2 regions of the Variovorax sp. GW822-FHT04A09 genome follow, and region 2 is predicted to be linked to the other one. Evidence: predicted binding sites of a transcription regulator. Region 2 holds the regulator's gene; the other holds the start of a gene.
What was found. Region 2 encodes HrcA, which represses chaperone genes, less so after heat shock. Its sites were predicted from a motif close to TTAGCACTCNNNNNNNNNGAGTGCTAA; they were not measured.
Positions count from the first base shown of each region.

Region 1: AC1RLW_RS29520 (co-chaperone GroES) is a predicted target of HrcA. The motif match lies at 1,955-1,981, and genes of this name have one in related genera.

Region 1 covers NZ_JBXAMV010000008.1:143,585-146,989, reverse strand. Annotated here, with positions in the region: gene groL (chaperonin GroEL) at 1-1,521, opposite strand, end outside; gene AC1RLW_RS29520 (co-chaperone GroES) at 1,578-1,868, opposite strand; gene AC1RLW_RS29515 (cupredoxin domain-containing protein) at 2,244-2,735, shown strand; gene AC1RLW_RS29510 (copper-transporting P-type ATPase) at 2,891-3,405, shown strand, end outside.
Region 2 covers NZ_JBXAMV010000002.1:107,707-111,111, reverse strand. Annotated here, with positions in the region: gene AC1RLW_RS11600 (efflux RND transporter periplasmic adaptor subunit) at 1-1,030, opposite strand, end outside; tRNA gene AC1RLW_RS11595 (tRNA-Ile) at 1,263-1,339, opposite strand; gene hrcA (heat-inducible transcriptional repressor HrcA) at 1,375-2,382, opposite strand; gene AC1RLW_RS11585 (NAD kinase) at 2,414-3,319, shown strand; gene recN (DNA repair protein RecN) at 3,357-3,405, shown strand, end outside.

The DNA of each region.
Region 1 (3,405 bases), on a different contig from region 2:
GTTCTGCAGTGCGGTGCGGGTGACCTTCGTCGGGTCCAGGATGCCCAGCTCGAGCATGTCGCCGTACGTGTCGTTCGCAGCGTTGAAGCCGTAGTTGCCCTTGCCGGCCAGCACAGCGTTCACCACCACCGAGGCTTCGCCGCCGGCGTTGTTCACGATTTCGCGCAGGGGCGCTTCGATGGCCTTCAGCACCAGCTTGATGCCGGCTTCCTGGTCAGCGTTGTCGCCCTTGACCGACTCGCCCACGGCTTGCTTGGCACGCAGCAGTGCCACGCCGCCGCCAGCCACAACGCCTTCTTCCACTGCAGCGCGGGTGGCGTGCAGGGCGTCTTCGACGCGAGCCTTCTTTTCCTTCATTTCGACTTCGGTGGCCGCGCCAACCTTGATCACTGCCACGCCGCCGGCCAGCTTGGCCACGCGCTCTTGCAGCTTTTCACGGTCGTAGTCGCTGGTCGCTTCTTCGATCTGAACGCGAACTTGCTTCACGCGGGCTTCGATGTCAGCAGCAGCGCCAGCGCCGTCGATGATGATCGTGTTTTCCTTGCCCACTTCGATGCGCTTGGCTTGACCCAGGTCGGCCAGCGTCACCTTTTCGAGCGTCAGGCCCACTTCTTCAGCGATGACCTTGCCGCCCGTCAGGATGGCGATGTCTTCCAGCATGGCCTTGCGGCGGTCGCCGAAGCCAGGAGCCTTCACAGCCACGACCTTCAGGATGCCGCGGATCGTGTTCACGACCAAGGTAGCCAGGGCTTCGCCTTCGACTTCTTCGGCAATGATCAGCAGCGGACGGCCAGCCTTGGCGACTTGCTCCAGCACCGGCAGCAGGTCACGGATGTTGCTGATCTTCTTGTCGAACAGCAGCACGAAGGGGTTGTCGAGCAGCGCCGATTGCTTCTCGGGGTTGTTGATGAAGTAGGGCGACAGGTAGCCGCGGTCGAACTGCATGCCTTCGACGACGTCGAGTTCGCTGTCCAGCGACTTGCCGTCTTCCACGGTGATCACGCCTTCCTTGCCGACCTTGTCCATCGCGTCAGCGATGAGCTTGCCGATGGTTTCGTCGCTGTTGGCCGAGATGGAGCCGACTTGCGCGATTTCCTTGGAGGTGGTGGTGGGCTTGGAAGCCTTCTTCAGCTCGGCGACCAGGGCCGTGACAGCCTTGTCGATGCCGCGCTTCAGGTCCATCGGGTTCATGCCGGCAGCCACCAGCTTGAAACCTTCGCGAACGATGGCTTGTGCCAGGACCGTGGCGGTCGTGGTGCCGTCACCAGCGTTGTCGCTGGTCTTGGAGGCCACTTCCTTCACGAGCTGGGCGCCCATGTTCTGCAGCTTGTCCTTGAGTTCGATTTCCTTGGCCACGGACACACCGTCCTTGGTCACGGTGGGGGCGCCGAACGAACGCTCGAGCACCACGTTGCGGCCCTTGGGGCCCAGGGTCACTTTGACTGCGTTGGCCAGGATGTTGACACCCTCGACCATGCGTGCGCGGGCTTCTCCGCCGAAGACTACGTCTTTTGCTGCCATGATGAATTAACTCCGAATGGATTGAATTTGGATGGGATCGAAAGGGAGGAGAAGAATTACTTCTCGACGACTGCGAACAGGTCGTCTTCCTTCATCACGAGCAGTTCGTCGCCATCGACCTTGACGGTCTGGCCGCTGTACTTGCCGAACAGGACGCGGTCGCCGACCTTGACGGTCAGTGCGGCCAGTTCGCCCTTGTCGTTGCGCTTGCCCGGGCCCACGGCCAGGACTTCACCCTGATCGGGCTTTTCGGCGGCTGCGTCGGGGATGACGATGCCAGAGGCGGTCTTGGTTTCGCTGTCAACACGCTTGACGATCACGCGATCGGCCAAAGGACGAAGTTTCATTGCATCTCCTGGAAGGGTAAGAAACGGGTTTGTTTGTGGTCGGGCGCCGGAGAAACCGGCGACCTGTCAACTGGATGGGAGGGCTGTTAGCACTCGTCAGCAGCGAGTGCTAATCATAAGGGCATTCGATGACCTTTCAAGGGCGGCGCCCTTGCCGCCGTTTGGCACCGCCGTGCTTTTCCGGGGAAACACCGGGTGGCCGGGTGCCTTCGGCCGGGAAGTTTTGAGATATTTTGCCCGGGCAAAATAAGGCCGTGCCCATGTCGCCGATGCACGGAGGTCGCGCGCAGATTGCTTTTTTGTAATCCGGGTGATCGGTGGTGGACGGGCTTGGCTTCCTAGAGTCGCGGCATCCCGGCAACCTCCAAGGACACCATGACACACACCTTCCGCAACACCGTTTTCGCCGCAGGAGCCGCACTGGCCGCTGCCGGCGCCTTTGCCTCGGGCACCCATGCCGGTGGCCACGGCCACGATGCCGAGGCCGCCGTCGGCAAGCCTGGCGTGGCCGCCAAGGTGACGCGCACGGTCCAGGTCGACATGACGGACTCGATGCGCTTCACGCCGGCGGACATCAAGGTCAAGCAGGGCGAGACGGTGCGCTTCGTCGTCAAGAACTCCGGCGTCCTGAAGCATGAGCTCGTGCTCGGGACCGAGAAGGCGCTGCTGGCGCACTACGAGGCCATGAAGAAGAACCCCGAGATGGAGCACGCCGATCCGAACATGGTCACGCTGGCCGCTGGCAAGACCGGCGAGATCGTCTGGCAGTTCACCCAGGCCGGCAAGGTCGACTTCGGCTGCCTGCAGCCGGGCCACTACGACGCAGGAATGAAGGGCGCGGTGCTGGTGGGCAAGGCCGGCAAGTGAGCGTCCTGCGCACGCGTCTTTCACGTGCCGGCCGCCATGCCGGCGCTTTTTCTTCCAGGGAATCGCGCGACAGGGCTTGACCTTCACATCGTGTCAACCTGGACACTGATCGCTTCCCCCTCAAGGGCTTCCCCCTTTCCTGTCGGAGAACGCGAATGAACGACACGTCCACCAGGCACGCAGGACACCCCCACGGTCATCACGGCCACCACGATCACCACGCATCGCACGGGCATGCGCCCGCGGGCCCTGCGCAGCCCGCTGCGGAGGGCACGGTCTACACCTGCCCCATGCACCCGGAGATCCGGCAGGACCACCCGGGCAACTGCCCCAAGTGCGGCATGACGCTGGAGCCCGAGATGCCGACCCTCGACGAGGGCGAAGACCCCGAGCTGAAAGACTTCAAGCGGCGCTTCTTCTGGACGCTGCCGCTCAGCGTTGTCGTCACCGTGCTCGCCATGGCCGGCCACCGCCTGCAGTGGTTCGAGATGGGCACGCAAAGCTGGATCGAGCTCGTGCTCAGCGTGCCGATCGTGCTGTGGGCCGGCTGGCCGTTCTTTGTGCGCGCGGTGCAGTCGGTGGCGAACCGCAGCCCGAACATGTGGACCCTGATCGGTCTGGGCACGGCCGCCGCCTTTGTCTACAGCGTCGTGGCCACGGTGGCGCCGGG
Region 2 (3,405 bases):
CCCGGGTCACGACCCAGTGCTCGCCCTCGGTGCTGCGCACTTCGAGCGCGCGCAGCTCGACCTTGTTGTCGGTCGTCACCACCAGCGCGGTCGGCTCGCCCTTCTCGTTGCGGGCCACGCCGCGCTGCGGCGCCAGGATGGCCTGGCGCTCCACGCCAGACTCGACCTGCGCGCGCACGTACATGCCCGGCAGCAGCAGCCCTTGCGGGTTCGGGAATTCCGCGCGCAACGTGACCGAGCCGGTGGCCTCGTCGACGGCCACTTCGGAGAACTTCAGCGTGCCGGCATGCGGGTAAGGCAGGCCGTCTTCCATGCGCAGGCGGACCTGGGTGCTGGCCGGCGCCATGTCGCCCGAGATGAAGCGGCGCTTGAGCTTCGTCAACGCCAGGCTCGACTGCACGACGTCGACGTAGATCGGATCGAGCCGCTGGATCGTGGCCAGCGCCATCGCCTGGCCCGGCGCCACGAGCGCGCCTTCGGTCACGGCGGAGCGGCCGATGCGTCCCGCGATGGGCGCGGTGATGCGCGTGAAGTCGAGGTTGATGCGCGCCGCCTTCACGGCCGCCTGCGCGGCCTTCACGCCGGCTTGCGCCTGCACCAGCGCCGCCTGCGCCTCTTCGTGTTCCTGCCTGCTCACGGCATTGGCCTTGACCAGTTCGCCGAAGCGATCGGCCTTGCCGCGCAGGCTGGCGATGGTGGCCTGCGACGTGGCCAGCGTGGCCTGCGCCTGCTCGTGCGCGGCCTCGAACGGGCCAGGCTCGATCTCGTACAGCACCTGGCCCGCGCGGACCATGCCGCCCTCTTCGAACAGCCGCTTGCGCACAATGCCGTTGACCTGCGGCCGCACCTCGGAGACGCGGTAGGCGGCCGTGCGGCCCGCGAGCTCGGTGTGCACAGCCACGTCGCTGGCGTGCAGCGCCACCACGCCGACTTCGGGCGGCGCGTCATCGGTGGTGGAAGCCTGCTTGGCGCCGCATGCAGCGAGCGCGAGCAGGGACATCGGAAGCAGGAGCTTGAAAAGCGGGGTCATGGCCATCGGGAATCGCAGTGCGGCGCGCGCAGGGATCACCCGGCTCGTTACATTTGCACTCAAATGGTGCATTCTGCCTTCGATGTTGCATTGCAACCTGAAGGAATCCTGTGTTTGCCGTAGGTGAAATCGGCGGCGGCCGCAGACCTCGCTCGCGCCCTCGCAACCGCAAGGAAAAAGGCCGCGCAATGCGGCCTTCGTCGGGGTGTCTACAGAGGGGGGGAATGTGTGGTGGTAGGCCGTGAGTGGCTTGAACACTCGACCAACGGATTATGAGTCCGCTGCTCTAACCAACTGAGCTAACGGCCCACGCGGGCCCGATTCTATGCGCCGCGCGCGGCCGCTTACTTGCGGTGGCTCAGCGCGTTGCTCACCAGCCGCGACGTGATGTCGACGATCTGGATCATGCGGTCGTACGGCATGCGGGTCGGGCCGATCACGCCCAGCGTGCCGACCACCTGGCCATCGACCTCGTAGTTGGCGCTGACGATGGACAGCTCTTCGAAGGGCACGACCTGGCTTTCGCCGCCGATGAAGATGCGCACGCCCTCGGCCTTGCTCGACACGTCGAGCAGCCGCATCAGCTGCGCCTTCTCCTCGAAAAGATCGAAGGCTCGCCGCAGCTGCCCCATGTCGCTGGAGAAATCGGTCACCGACAGCAGGTTGCGCTCGCCGGAGATCACGACGTCATCGGCCTGCGCATCGGTGAGCACTTCGGAGCTGACCTGCACCGCGGCCTGCATCAGCGCCGCGATTTCTCCGCGCAGCTTCTCGACCTCGGACTGCAGGCGGTCGCGCACCTGCTCGATCGTCAGGCCCGCGAAGTGCGCGTTGATGTAGTTCGAGGCTTCCACCAGTTGCGACTGCGAATAGTCGGATTCCGGGAAGATCACGCGGTTCTGCACGTCGCCGTCGGGCGACACGATGATCACCAGCAGCCGCCGCTCCGACAGGCGCAAGAATTCGATCTGCTTGAACACCGAGACGCGCCGCGGCGCCATCACGACGCCCACGAACTGCGACAGGTTCGACAGCAGGTGCGCGGCGTTGGCGATCACCTTCTGCGGCTGGTCGGCCGCCAGGCTAGGCGTGCTCATCTGCTCGCGCTGCGCGGTCAGCATGGTGTCGACGAAGAGCCGGTAGCCGCGCGTGGTCGGCACGCGTCCGGCCGAGGTGTGGGGGCTGGCAATGAGCCCCAGCGCCTCGAGGTCGGACATGACGTTGCGGATGGTCGCGGGGGAGAGATCCAGCCCTGCCGAACGCGAGAGCGTGCGCGATCCGACGGGTTGCCCATCGGCGATGTAACGCTCGACCAGCGTCTTCAACAGCAACTTGGCACGGTCGTCCAGCATTGCAAGATTTTAGTGTTGTAATTTGTGAGCTATGACCTCACGCTTTCGTCACGTCGCCCTGATCGGCAAATACCAGGCTTCCGGCGCCCGGGCGCAAGCCGATGCGCGCGACGGCGTGATGGAGGGCATTGGCGCCTTCCTCGAATCGCAGGGATGCACGGTGTTCGTGGAGCGTTCGTCCTGCGAGGACACCGACGCCCCGCCGCACCCGCGCTACCAGGCGCTGTCGGTCGAGGAAATCGGCCAGCGCTGCGACCTCGGCCTCGTGGTCGGCGGTGACGGCACCATGCTCGGCATCGGCCGGCAGCTCGCGTGCTACGGCATCCCGCTCATCGGCATCAACCGCGGCCGGCTGGGCTTCATCACCGACATCCCGCTGGACAACTACCAGGCCACGCTGATCCCGATGCTGGCCGGCGAATACGAAGAAGACCACCGCAGCCTGATGCACGCGCAGGTGCTCCGCGACGAGTCCGTGGTGTTCGACGCGCTCGCGATGAACGACGTGGTGGTCAACCGCGGCGCCACCTCGGGCATGGTCGAGATGCGCGTGTCGGTGGGCCGCCATTTCGTGGCCAACCAGCGCGCCGACGGGCTGATCATCGCGTCGCCCACGGGCTCGACGGCCTACGCGCTGTCGGCCGGCGGGCCGCTGCTGCATCCGGCGGTGCCGGGCTGGGTGATGGTGCCGATCGCGCCGCACACGCTGTCGAACCGCCCCGTGCTGCTGCCCGACGCCGACGAGATCGTGATCGAGCTGGTGAGCGGGCGTGACGCCAGCGCCAATTTCGACATGCAGTCGCTCGCCTCGCTCGCCATCGGCGACCGCGTGGTGGTGCGCCGCTCCGACTTCCGGGTGCGCTTCCTGCACCCGCGCGGCTGGAGCTATTTCGACACGCTGCGCAAGAAACTCCATTGGAACGAAGGGGGCTCCTGAATGAAGGACCACGCCCCCAGCTTGAGGACGAACTGAGATGGCTTTGCGACGCATCGCACTGCGCGACTTCGTGATCGTGCGGTCCC